3 linked regions of the Rhodobacter capsulatus SB 1003 genome follow. The protein of the gene in region 2 interacts with the protein of the main gene of each other region in a pairwise test. Links are inferred from orthologs where the notes say so. Each region holds a gene or a part of one and is shown on either strand. Other genes may lie near its edges.

Region 1 (3,778 bases), 1.7 Mb from region 2 along the record:
TACATCATGACGGGCTTTGGTCCGCAGATGAACGCGGTGCCGATCATCGTCTCGGGCTTCATTCAGGGGCTCGGGCTGGGGCTGGTCTTCGTGCCGCTCTCGACCGTGGCCTTTGCCACGATCGCACCGCAGTTCCGCGGCGATGCGACGGCGCTGTTCAGCCTTGTGCGCAACATCGGCTCTTCGATCGGGATTTCCATTGTCACGCTTTTGCTGACCCGCAACACCCAGATCAGCCACACCGAGCTGGTCGCCAACATCTCGCTTTACGATCCGAATTTCAGCGGAATGATGAGCGGCGCCGGGGGGGCGATGTTGCAATCGATGACCGCGCAACATGGCGAGGGCGCGTTCTGGGCGGTGGTGAACCAGATCGTCACCGCGCAGGCGGCGATGGTGGCCTATGTCGATGATTTCGAGGCGCTGATGTGGATCACGCTGGCCGCGCTGCCGCTGGCCCTGCTTTTGCGCCGTCCGGTCGCCGCGCCGCCCGGGGTCAGCGCGCCCCCCGCGGCCCATGCGGATTGAGATGGGAAAAGGCCCGGGGCGCAAACCCCGGGCCTTTCGATCTTGCGGACCAACCCCTTACGAGTGGTAGGCGCTTTCGCCATGGGTCGTCAGGTCAAGGCCCTGACGTTCGTCATCGGTGGCCACGCGCAGGCCGGTGACGGCCTTGACGATGTACAGAAGGATGATCGAGCCGATCCCCGCCCAGGCGATGGTCACGACGACCGCCTTGATCTGGATGATCACCTGCGACACGATCGAGAAATCGTCGCCGCCGGTGCCGCCGAAGCCGGGGGCCATCAGAACGCCCGTCATCACCGCGCCGACGATCCCGCCGATGCCATGCACGCCGAACACGTCCAGGCTGTCGTCGTATTTGAACATCGCCTTCACCTTGGTGACGAAGAAGTAGCACACCGGCGAGACGATCAGGCCAAGCAGGATCGCGCCGACCGGGCCCGAGGTGCCGCAGGCCGGGGTGATCGCCACCAGACCGGCGACCATGCCCGAAGCCGCGCCCAGACCCGAGGCCTTGCCGCGGAACAGCGCTTCGGTGGCCGACCAGCTGACGACGGCCGCGGCGGTGGCAACAAAGGTGTTCAGCATCGCCAGCGTCGCGCCCGAGGTCGCCTCAAGGTTGGACCCGGCGTTGAAGCCGAACCAGCCGACCCAGAGCATCATCGCGCCCACCATGGTCAGCGTCATCGAATGCGGGGCCATGTTCTCGCGGCCGAAACCGACGCGCGGCCCCAGAACGATCGCCGCCATCAGACCGGTGATCCCGGCGTTGATATGCACCACGGTGCCGCCGGCAAAGTCGATGGCGCCCCAGTTGAAGATCAGACCCGAGGCATCCCAGACCATGTGGGCGATCGGGAAATAGACCACGGTGACCCAAAGCACGGTGAAGAGGATCACCGCCGAGAATTTCATCCGCTCGGCAAAGGCGCCCACGTAAAGCGCGGGCGTGATCGCGGCAAAGGTCATCTGGAAGGCGATGAACACATATTCCGGCAGCATCACGCCATCGGTGAAGGTCGCCGCCAGGCTGTCGCCGGTCACGCCGGCCAGGAAGACCTTGCCCAGACCGCCCCAGAACGGGTTGGTGCCGCCGCCAAAGGCGAAGGAATAGCCCCAAAGCACCCAGACGATCATCACCACCGAGGTGATCATCGTCGTCTGCATCAGCACGGAGAGCATGTTCTTGCTGCGCACCAGACCGCCGTAGAAAAGCGCCAGGCCCGGAATGATCATGAACAGCACAAGAAGCGTCGAGGTCATCATCCAGGCGACATCGCCCTTGTCGACGATCGGCGCCGCGGCTTCGGTGACGGTGGCAACGGCTTCGGCGACCGGAGCGGCCGCTTCCTGCGCAAAGGCAGGCAGGGCCGCAGCAGCCAGCGCCGCCGCAAGACCCGTCAGTTTGGTCAGATTGTTCATTGTCCCTGTTTCCCCTGTGGTTCTTACAGCGCTTCGTCGCCAGCTTCGCCGGTGCGCACCCGCACGGCCTGATTCACGTCGAGCACGAAGATCTTGCCGTCGCCGATCTTGTCGGTCTTGGCCGCTTTCAGGATCGTCTCGACCACCTCGTCGGCCAGATTGTCGGCCACGACGATTTCAAGCTTCACCTTCGGCACGAAATTCACCGCATATTCGGCGCCGCGATAAATTTCCGTATGCCCCGACTGCGCGCCGAAGCCCTTGATTTCCGTCACCATCATCCCGCGCACGCCGATGCCGGTCAGCGCCTCGCGGACCTCCTCGAGCTTGAACGGTTTGATCGCTGCAATGATGAGTTTCACGTTATGTCCCTTCCTATTGTCAGCCGCTCCGATGCCCGGGGCACCGTTATGAGCGTATCAAGGCGCGGGCAAAGCGCTTCGCACAAGGAAAGCTGCTTAAACCCGCGGCAGTCAAAAACCGATTCCAGCCGAAAAACGCACAAATTGTGCGCAGAGCCTTATATTTAAGCTTTCGAAAAACCGAATCGTGACGCGAGGCGTCTCCACATCCCGTTTTCGGCGGTGTAAGTTGCGCGGCGGAACAGGCACCGGGGCGGAAATGGCAGGAACAGGCGGGCGGCAAAGGCCGCTGGTGGCGGACAGGCGCTACGCATCACGGCAGGCGACGCAGTCCGGGGCGAAGACGCCGCCGCCGGGCAAGCCGAAGACGCCGCGCAAGCCCCGCAGCCCGCGACCGCCGCGGCGGGGCGGCGGCCTCTCCGGGCTGGTGCTGGGGCTGTTCGGCTTCCTGTTCGCGGTGATCTGGGGCGCGGTCTGGCGCGCGACCGCCGTCGTCGGCATCATCCTTGGCCTTGCGACCTTCTATTTCTACAGCCAGCTGCCCGATTACACCGCGCTTCTGGATGGCCGCAACCGCGGCTCGGTCACGCTGATCGACACCAACGGGCAGGTCTTTGCCTGGCGCGGCGAGACCTTCGGCGGCCAGACCACCGCGGAAAACGTCTCGCCCTTCCTGAAGAACGCGATCATCGCCACCGAGGACAAGCGCTTTTACCGCCATTTCGGCGTCAGCCCGCGCGGCATCGCCTCGGCCATCGCGATCAACCTCTCCGAAGGCCGCGGCCCGCTGGAGGGCAACGGCGGCTCGACGATCACCCAGCAGGTGGCGAAGCTTCTGTGCCTGGGCACCGCCTATGATCCGAAACGCTGGAAGACCGAGGCCGATTACGAGACCGACTGCCGCTCCGGCGGGATCAAGCGCAAGATCAAGGAAATTCCCTATGCGCTGGCGATGGAGGTCAAGTATTCCAAGAACGAGATCCTGACGATCTATTTCAACCGCGCCTATCTGGGGGCGGGGGCACGCGGTTTCGAGGCCGCCGCGCAGCGCTATTTCGGGATTTCGGCGACGAATGTGAACCCGCAGCAGGCGGCGATGCTCGCCGGGCTGCTCAAGGCGCCCTCGACCTATGCGCCGACGACGAATCTGAAACGCTCGCAGGAGCGGGCCGGGATGGTTCTGGCGCTGATGCATGAGCAGGGCTATCTGACCGACGCGGAGTGGCAGGACGCCCGCGCCCATCCGGCGACGCTCTCCGAAGCGGCGCAGGCCCGGGCGGGCGGCTATTTCGCCGATTGGGTGATGGACAGCATCCCCGATTACTTCGGCAAGAATGCCACCGCCGATGTGGTGATCCGCACGACGCTGGATCAGCGCATCCAGACCGCGGCGGAAGAGGCGCTGAAATCGATCTTTGACACCAAGGTCAAGGACGGTTCCACCGCCGAGGCGGCGATCGTGGTGATGT
Region 2 (4,067 bases):
GAAGCCGCTTTGCACCCGGCGCAGGCGCCGCAGCCGCGCCAGCTTCTCCCAAGCTGAGCCACTCCTCGTCATGGACACGACGGGTCCCCCGGTTCTCCGCCGCGGCGAATCCCGTGAGGTGGATTTGCCACAATTACCTGTGGCCCATTTACATCAGTTTGCGCCGCCTTGTCACCTGAATATCCAGATCGGTGATCTTTTTGCGCAAGGTATTGCGGTTGATCCCCAGAAGATCGGCACATTTGGCCTGGTTGCCGCCGGTGGCATCCAGCGCGATCTCGATCAGCGGCGCTTCCATTTCCGCCAGAATCCGGTCGTAAAGCCCGGGCGGCGGCAGGTTGCCGCCGTGCAGGTCGAAGTAGCGCCGCAGATGCCGGGCGATCGAGGCGGAGAGTTTCTCGCCCTCGCCGCCCGCGCCGCGCAGCGCGTCGACCGCGGGCTGGTTGCCCAGAACGAACTCCACCTCGGTCCGGGTGATTTCCTCCTCGGAGGCCGTCACGACGAGCCGCCGCACGGTGTTTTCGAGCTGGCGCACATTGCCCGGCCAGGCATAGGCCCGCACCAGCCCCATCGCCTCGGCCGAGAAGCGGCGCATGCCGAGACCGTCGCGCTCGGCCCGGCCCAGGAAATGCTCGGCCAGCAGCGGGATGTCCTCGACCCGCTCACGCAGCGCGGGCACGGCCAGCGTCACCCCGCCCAGACGGTAGTAAAGATCCTGCCGGAACCGGCCCGCCTCCATCAGCGCGCCCAGATCGACCTGCGTCGTCGCCATGATCCGCGGCGCGGGATCGGGCAGCGCATCCAACATCCGCACGATCCGGCCCTGCGTCTCGTCGTCGTAATCGCCGACCTCGTCAAAGACGAGCGAGCCGCCCTTGACGCGCGCCAGAAGGCTTGAGGGCCCGTCCGCCCCCAGCAGATCGGCCGCCTGCGCCACCACGAAGGGCAGCGTGCGACGGTCGGAGAAATCGTGAATGGCCTTTGCGATCAGCGATTTGCCGGTGCCGGATTCGCCCATGATCATCACCGGCAGATCGGCATTCATCACCCGCGCCACCAGCCGGTACAGCGCCTGCATCGCCGCCGTGCGCCCGACCAGCGGCAGATCGGTGCCCTCGGGGCGCGAGGTCTCGATCACCTTCGGCACCACCTGCGCGCGGCGCTTGAGTTCCAGCGCGCGGGCCGCCCGTTTCATCAGATCGGGCAGATCGAAGGGCTTGGGCAGGTAATCATAGGCATCGGCCTCGGCCGCCTGAATCGCCGTCATGATGGTGTTTTGCGCCGAGATCACGATCACCGGCAGGCCCGGCCGTTCCCGCGCGATCCGCGGCAGCGCCTCGAGCCCGTTGCCGTCGGGCATGACCACGTCGGAAATCACCAGATCGCCCTTGCCCTCCTCGACCCAGCGCATCAGCGTCATCAGGGACGCCGTCGCATGGACCTTGCAGCCGGCGCGGGTCAGCGCCTGGGTCAGAACGGTGCGGATCGTGCGGTCGTCGTCGGCGACGAGAACGGTGCCATCCATCTGTCAAAGCTCCTTCGGGGCGACGGGCAAGGAAATGCGGAAAAGGGTGCGGCCGGGGGCGCTTTCGACGCTGATCCAGCCATTGTGTTCAGAGATGATCTTTGACACCAGCGCCAGGCCAAGGCCGGTGCCGTTCTCGCGTCCGGAAACGAAGGGTTCAAAGATCGAGCTGGCGATATCGGCCGGAATGCCCGGACCGTCGTCGATCACCTCGACCTGCAGCGGCAGGCGCTGCCCGCCGCCATCGGGCCGCCGCAGCCGCAGCGCGTAATCGTAAAAGGTGCGCAGCCGGATCGTGCCTTGTCCCTTCGCGGCCTCGGAGGCGTTCTTCAAAAGGTTCAGGAACACCTGTGTCAGCTGGTCGGCATCCCCCAGCGTCGGCGGCAGCGACGGGTCGTAATCCTCGACGATCAGCATATGCGCGCCAAAGCCGACGCCCGCAGATTTCCGTGCCCGATCAAGCACATCGTGGATGTTGACCGGTTTCATCTCGGGCGGGCGGACATTGCCGAACTGCTCGACCTGTTCCAGCAGTTTCACGATGCGGCGGGTTTCATCGACGATCAGATCGGTCAGCTCCAGATCCTCGCCCGAAAGCCCCATCGACAAAAGCTGCGCCGCCCCCGCGATCCCCGCCAGCGGGTTCTTGATCTCATGCGCCAGCATCTCGGCCATGCCGATCGCCGAGCGCGCCGCCGATTTCACCATGCTGGCCCGGCCCAGCCGGTCGGCGATCTCGCGCGGCGAAATCAGCAGCAGCACCGTTTCCGGATCGTCGGCGATCGGCGCGGCCTGCAGGTTGCATTGCACCGGCGCGCGTTCGCCCGTCGTCAGATCGACGTCGTTGACGAAAAGCGCGGACCGATTCTTGCGCACCCGGGCAAAGATTTCCTCGAGCGGGGCGGAAATCGCCAGCCGCTCGCCAAGCGCCTGCCCCTTCAGCGCCCGCGCCGACAGGTTGAGGAAAAGCTCGGCCGCCGGGTTGATCTCGATCACCCGGTCGTTGACGTCCAGCATCAGCGCGGGCAGCGGCAGCGAGTTCCAGATGATGCCGGGCGGGGGCAGGTTCATGCGGCCTCCCTTTCGGAAAAGGCGCTGCGGATCAGCGCAAGCGTGGCAGCGGGATCGGTCGCACGCATCATTTCGGCGCGCAGCGGCGCGGCGGCGGCCTCGGCATACCAGCCCAGATGCTTGCGCGCGATGCGCAAGCCCAGATCGCGGCCGTAAAAACTGAGGATCGCCTCGTAGTGCTCTGACACGAAGTCGGAAAATTCGGAACCGGAGGGAAGTTTGGGATCTGCTTTGCCAAAAAGCGCGGCGGCGATCTGCGCCAGCCGCCAGGGCGCCCCCTGCGCGCCGCGCCCGACCATCACGCCCGCGGCGCCGCTCTGATCCAGCGCCCTCCGCGCCGAGGCGGCATCGGTGATGTCGCCATTCGCCACCACCGGCACCGAAACCGCCGCACGCACGGCCGCAATCGCCCGCCAATCCGCCGCGCCGGTGTAGAACTGCATCCGGGTGCGGCCGTGAATGACGATCATCTTCACCCCGGCCGCTTCGGCCCGGGCGGCGATCTCGGCCGCGTTCAGCTGGTCTTCGTCCCAGCCCAGCCGCATCTTCAGCGTCACCGGCAGATCGACCGCGCCCACCACCGCCTCGATCAGCCGCAAGGCATGATCGGGATTGCGCATCAGCGCCGCGCCCGAAAGCCCGCCCGTCACCTTTTTCGCCGGACAGCCCATGTTGATGTCGATGATCTCGGCGCCCATGTCGGCGACGATCTTTGCCGCCTCGGCCATCGGCGCCGCTTCTCGGCCCGCCAGCTGCACCGAGGTCGGCAGACCGGCCGTCAGTTCCGCCTGCGCCTTGGCCCGGACCGAGGGCTTGGCGGTCAGCATCTCGCCGCTGGCCACCATTTCCGACACGACAAGCCCCGCGCCGAACCGCGCCACCATGCGCCGGAACGGCAGATCGGTGATGCCCGCCATCGGCGCCAGAAGCACCGGAGGGTCGAGGCGAAGGCTATCGAGGCTGATCGTCACTTGGTCTCTCTCTTGCAACTGCTCAAGGAAGTAGCGACAGGCGCCGGGAATCACAATTGCGTCCGGTGATCTGACCCATCACCCGGGCGAGAAAAATCGGCATCCGCACAAAATATAGGCAATCAGCTGCGGCTCTGTGTGCATTGCGCCCGCGCGGCGCATGTCCTAAGCCTTTGGCAAGCAAGGAGGCATCATGACGGTTGCGGTGATCATCGTCGCGGCGGGTCGCGGCACGCGGGCGGGCGAAGGCCTGCCGAAACAATGGCGCGATCTGGCCGGGCGGCCGGTTCTGGCACAGACGGTCGCGGCTTTCGCGGGGCTCGGCCGGATTCTGGTCGTGCTGCATCCCGACGACATGGGGCTTGGCATGGATTTGCTGGGCGGCTCGGTCGTGCTGGTCGCGGGCGGATCGACGCGGTCGGAAAGCGTGAAGAATGCGCTCGAGGCGCTGGAAGGCTCGGATGTGACGCGGGTCCTGATCCATGACGGCGCCCGGCCGC
Region 3 (4,053 bases), 130 kb from region 2 along the record:
CGCGCAGCGAGCCGCAGACGGTCGGGATCGCGGCCAGTTCTTCCGGCGGCAGATCGTAGAGGTCCTTGTCCGAGGCCGGACCCGGGTCGATCTTGTTCTTGATGCCGTCGAGACCGGCCATCAGCAGCGCGGCAAAGGCCAGATAGGGGTTCGCCGACGGATCGGGGAAGCGGGCTTCGACGCGTTTGGCTTTCGGCGACTCGGTCCACGGAATACGGACGCAGCCCGAGCGGTTGCGGGCCGAATAGGCGCGCAGAACCGGGGCCTCGAAGCCCGGGATCAGACGCTTGTAGCTGTTGGTGCCCGGGTTCGTCAGCGCGTTCAGCGCTTTCGCGTGTTTCAGGATACCGCCGATGAAATACAGCGCTTCCTGCGACAGATCCGCATATTTGTCCCCGGCAAAGAGCGGTTTCCCGTCTTTCCAGATCGACATGTTCACGTGCATCCCCGAGCCGTTGTCGCCCTTCATGGGTTTCGGCATGAAGGTCACGGTCTTGCCATAGGCATGCGCGACATTGTGGATGACGTATTTGTATTTCAGGATGTTGTCAGCCTGTTCGGTCAGACCGCCGAAGATCAGCCCGAGTTCGTGCTGGCAGGTCGCCACTTCGTGGTGGTGCTTGTCGACCTTCATGCCCATGCGCTTCATCGTCGAGAGCATCTCGCCGCGCAGGTCCTGGGCTTCATCGACCGGGTTCACCGGGAAGTAGCCGCCCTTGTGGCCGGCGCGGTGGGCGAGGTTGCCCATCTCGACTTCGGCATCGGTGTTCCAGGCCGCCGCTTCCGCGTCGATCTGATAGGCGACCTTGGCCGGGGTGACCGAGTAGCGCACGTCGTCGAAGATGAAGAATTCGGCTTCCGGCCCGAAATAGGCGACGTCACCGATGCCCGAGGCCTTCAGATAGGCTTCGGCTTTCAGCGCGATGCCGCGCGGGTCGCGCGAATAGGCTTCGCCGGTGTCCGGCTCGACCACGTTGCAATGCACGCACATGGTCTTTTCGGCATAGAAGGGGTCGATGTAGACCGAGGACGCGTCCGGGATCAGTTTCATGTCCGACTGGTCGATCGACTTCCAGCCCGCGATCGACGAGCCATCGAACATGAAGCCTTCCTCGAAGAAGTCCTCGTCCACGAGATCGGCGATCAGCGTCACGTGCTGCAGCTTGCCACGCGGGTCGCAGAAACGGATGTCGACATATTCGACCTCCTCCGCCTTCATCAGATCGAGAGCCTTTTTGACTGCGCTCATTTGCAAATTACCCTTTCGTTGAGCATGGGGTGCGGGCTGGGCCCGTTGCGGTGCCGGGCCATCGCCCGAAATTCGGAAGTCTCAGACCGCGTCCTCGCCGGTCTCGCCGGTGCGGATGCGGATCGCCTGTTCGATGGAGGAGACGAAGATCTTCCCGTCGCCGATCTTTTCGGTGCGGGCGGCGCCGACGATGGCCTCGATGGCGATATCGACCATCTCGTCGGGCAGAACCATCTCGATCTTCACCTTGGGCAGGAAGTCGACGACATATTCGGCCCCGCGATACAGCTCGGTATGGCCCTTTTGCCGCCCGAAGCCTTTCACCTCGATCACGCTCAGCCCTTGAATCCCCGCTTCCTGAAGCGCTTCCTTCACTTCATCGAGCTTGAACGGCTTGATGATCGCCTCGACCTTCTTCATGCCGACTCCCCCCTTTCGATCTTGCGCCCTCGTCTCACCACTTTCCACGCCGCCCCGCAATCGGCTAGCTTTTGGCGGGTGCGTCGCGCCCGGGGATTCCCCGAACAGCGATGATGATTTAGGCGGTTAGCATATTTATTGTGCGAAGTGTAAACTGTTTGGGCGGCATATGACGGAAATCCTGACGAGTGATGACATGCGCAGCCTCGAGAGGGCGGCCATCGCCTCCGGCCGCGCCAGCGGGCTCGAGCTGATGGAACGCGCGGGCGCGGCGGTGGTCGAGGCGATCGCCGAGGCCTGGCCCGACATCCGCCCGCCCGCGGTGGCGCTGCGCCATGCGATGATCCTTTGCGGGCCGGGCAACAACGGCGGCGACGGCTTCGTGGTCGCCCGGCTCCTGCGCCGCCGCGGCTGGAAGGTGACACTTTATCTTTACGGCGAGGCGGACCGGCTGCCGCCCGACGCCCGCGCCAATCACGACCGCTGGCGGCGCATCGGCACGATCGCGCCCCTGCCCGCCGCGCCCGATTTCAGCAGCGCCGATCTGGTCGTCGATGCGCTTTTCGGGCTTGGGCTGACGCGGCCCCTGACCGGCTTCGGCCCGATCTTCGCGGCGCTGGCCAGCGCGGGGCGGCCGGTGCTGGCGATCGACCTGCCTTCGGGGCGCGATGCCGATGCGCGGGCCGATGCCGCGGGCTGGCCCTCGGCGCCCTGTTCGCTGGCGGTCACCTTCCACCGCGAAAAACCCGCACATGCGCAGCTGCGCGCCGAGGGCATCGGCGTCATCGTCAAACCGATCGGCCTTTAGGGCGGATCTTCACGCTTTTCTCACCACCCCGCGCTAGGGTTGGAAAAAACGACCGCGCCGGAGGGGCCATGTTCCGCCAGATCACCTTGACCGAGGAGATGCGTTCCCGCCTCGCCAAATCGCCCGAGGCGCATAAATACGACCACGGCCATGCGCTGATTCTGGCGGGCAGTCCCGGCAAGGGCGGCGCCGCCCGTCTGGCCGCGCGGGCCGCGCTGCGAGTGGGGGCGGGTCTGGTGACGCTCGCCTGTCCGCAGATCAGCCTGGCCGAGAATGCGGCGCAGCTGACCGCGATCATGCTGACCGCCCTGCCCGATGCCTATTCCCTGCGCGGCCATTTTCAGGACCCGCGGCTGAACGCGCTTTGCCTCGGCCCGGGGCTGGGCCTGCCGCGGGCGCTGGAAATGGTGCCCGCCGCGCTCTGGCTGCGCCGTCCCACCGTGCTGGATGCCGATGCGCTGACCGCCTTCACCGCCGATCCCGGCCCGCTGTTCAACGCGATGCATGATCAGACGGTGATCACCCCGCATCAGGGCGAATTCCGCCGCCTGTTCCCCGACCTTGCGCAGGGGCTCGAAGACGGCAGCCTGCCCCGCGTCGCCGCCGCCCGCCAGGCCGCCGCGCGGATCAACTGCACCGTGCTGCTCAAGGGCCCCGAAACCGCCATCGCCCATCCGTCGGGCGCGGCCGCCGTGCACAGCGCCACCGGCCCCCGCGCCGCGCCCTGGCTGGCCACGGCCGGATCGGGCGACGTTCTGGCGGGGATCATCACCGGGCTGATGGCGCGCGGGCTGACACCGTTCGAGGCCGCCTGCACCGGCACCTGGCTGCATGTCGAAGCCGCGCTGAGCTTCGGCCCCGGCCTGATCGCCGAGGATCTGCCCGAGGAATTGCCAAAGGTCTTCCGCGCGCTGAACCTCTGAGCCGCCGCCCGTCAGCGCGACAGGGCGTATTTTCACCAAGAAAAGCCGATGCGTTTTTTCTTGGGGCAAATACGCGCTTCGCCCCCTGTCAGCTACGCAAGGCCAGGGGCTTGCAGCCGATCTCGACGCCATCGGCATAGATCACCTCGGGCGCCTCGAAATGCAGCGCGAAGATGCGGATCTTGCGGCCGGTGATGCGGGTGATGAACTGCCCGTCGATCAGCCGCTCGACCGCGACCAGCGCCTGGGCGGTGCCGAACATCACCTCGGCCCGCCAGTCGCGCAAAAGCACCTGCGTGCCCGATCCCAGCACCATCGCCTGCCCCGGCCGGTCATGCCCCAGCGCCCCGGGCGCGATGCCGACCAGCCGCGACACCAGCGGCAGGCTGGACAGGCCGCGCAGCACGCGCATCCCCGAGCGGGTGACGATCCGGTCGCCCAGGTTCAGGAATTCGACCGGCAAGAGCCCGTCCATCGTCGCCACGCGCGAGCCCATGGCGAAGCCCGCCACCCCATGCGCGCCCTCGGCGCCCAGACGGGAATCGAATGTGAAGGCGGACGCCGAAGATGCGGGCGCCCTGGCCCCGCCCTCCCCGCGCCCCGTGGCCTGCCTGTCCATCGGGTCTTCCTGCTCTCGTGCCGGTTTCCGGCTT

The links.
Region 1: the proteins of RCAP_RS08915 (region 2) and RCAP_RS16760 interact in binary tests that used the Escherichia coli proteins (3 or more experiments, as listed by UniProt). The link is inferred for Rhodobacter capsulatus SB 1003 from one-to-one orthologs.
Region 3: the proteins of RCAP_RS08915 (region 2) and RCAP_RS08295 interact in binary tests that used the Escherichia coli proteins (3 or more experiments, as listed by UniProt). The link is inferred for Rhodobacter capsulatus SB 1003 from one-to-one orthologs.

Annotation. Positions count from the first base shown.
Region 1 is NC_014034.1:3,588,596-3,592,373, forward strand. The notes cover bases 641-3,351. They hold RCAP_RS16760 (P-II family nitrogen regulator), read right to left. Parts: upstream 2,310-3,351; coding sequence 1,971-2,309; downstream 641-1,970. Other genes in these bases: RCAP_RS16755 (ammonium transporter), read right to left, coding at 641-1,947; RCAP_RS16765 (transglycosylase domain-containing protein), read left to right, coding at 2,569-3,351. In the rest of the region: RCAP_RS16750 (DHA2 family efflux MFS transporter permease subunit), read left to right, coding at 1-528; more of RCAP_RS16755, read right to left, coding at 586-640; more of RCAP_RS16765, read left to right, coding at 3,352-3,778. UniProt on the Escherichia coli protein: Involved in the regulation of nitrogen metabolism. Regulates the activity of its targets by protein-protein interaction in response to the nitrogen status of the cell.
Region 2 is NC_014034.1:1,937,990-1,942,056, reverse strand. Bases 563-3,562 are described here. They hold RCAP_RS08915 (two-component system sensor histidine kinase NtrB), read right to left. Parts: upstream 2,597-3,562; coding sequence 1,529-2,596; downstream 563-1,528. Other genes in these bases: dusB (tRNA dihydrouridine synthase DusB), read right to left, coding at 2,593-3,562; RCAP_RS08920 (response regulator), read right to left, coding at 563-1,525. Also shown: RCAP_RS08925 (sensor histidine kinase NtrY-like), read right to left, coding at 1-72; more of RCAP_RS08920, read right to left, coding at 149-562; more of dusB, read right to left, coding at 3,563-3,567; RCAP_RS08905 (bifunctional 2-C-methyl-D-erythritol 4-phosphate cytidylyltransferase/2-C-methyl-D-erythritol 2,4-cyclodiphosphate synthase), read left to right, coding at 3,761-4,067.
Region 3 is NC_014034.1:1,808,743-1,812,795, reverse strand. The notes cover bases 1-2,986. They hold RCAP_RS08295 (P-II family nitrogen regulator), read right to left. Parts: upstream 1,670-2,986; coding sequence 1,331-1,669; downstream 1-1,330. Other genes in these bases: RCAP_RS20175 (NAD(P)H-hydrate dehydratase), read left to right, coding at 2,546-2,986; RCAP_RS20180 (NAD(P)H-hydrate epimerase), read left to right, coding at 1,839-2,477; glnA (type I glutamate--ammonia ligase), read right to left, coding at 1-1,249. Also shown: more of RCAP_RS20175, read left to right, coding at 2,987-3,400; RCAP_RS08280 (Hint domain-containing protein), read right to left, coding at 3,489-4,019. UniProt on the Escherichia coli protein: P-II indirectly controls the transcription of the glutamine synthetase gene (glnA). P-II prevents NR-II-catalyzed conversion of NR-I to NR-I-phosphate, the transcriptional activator of GlnA. When P-II is uridylylated to P-II-UMP, these events are reversed.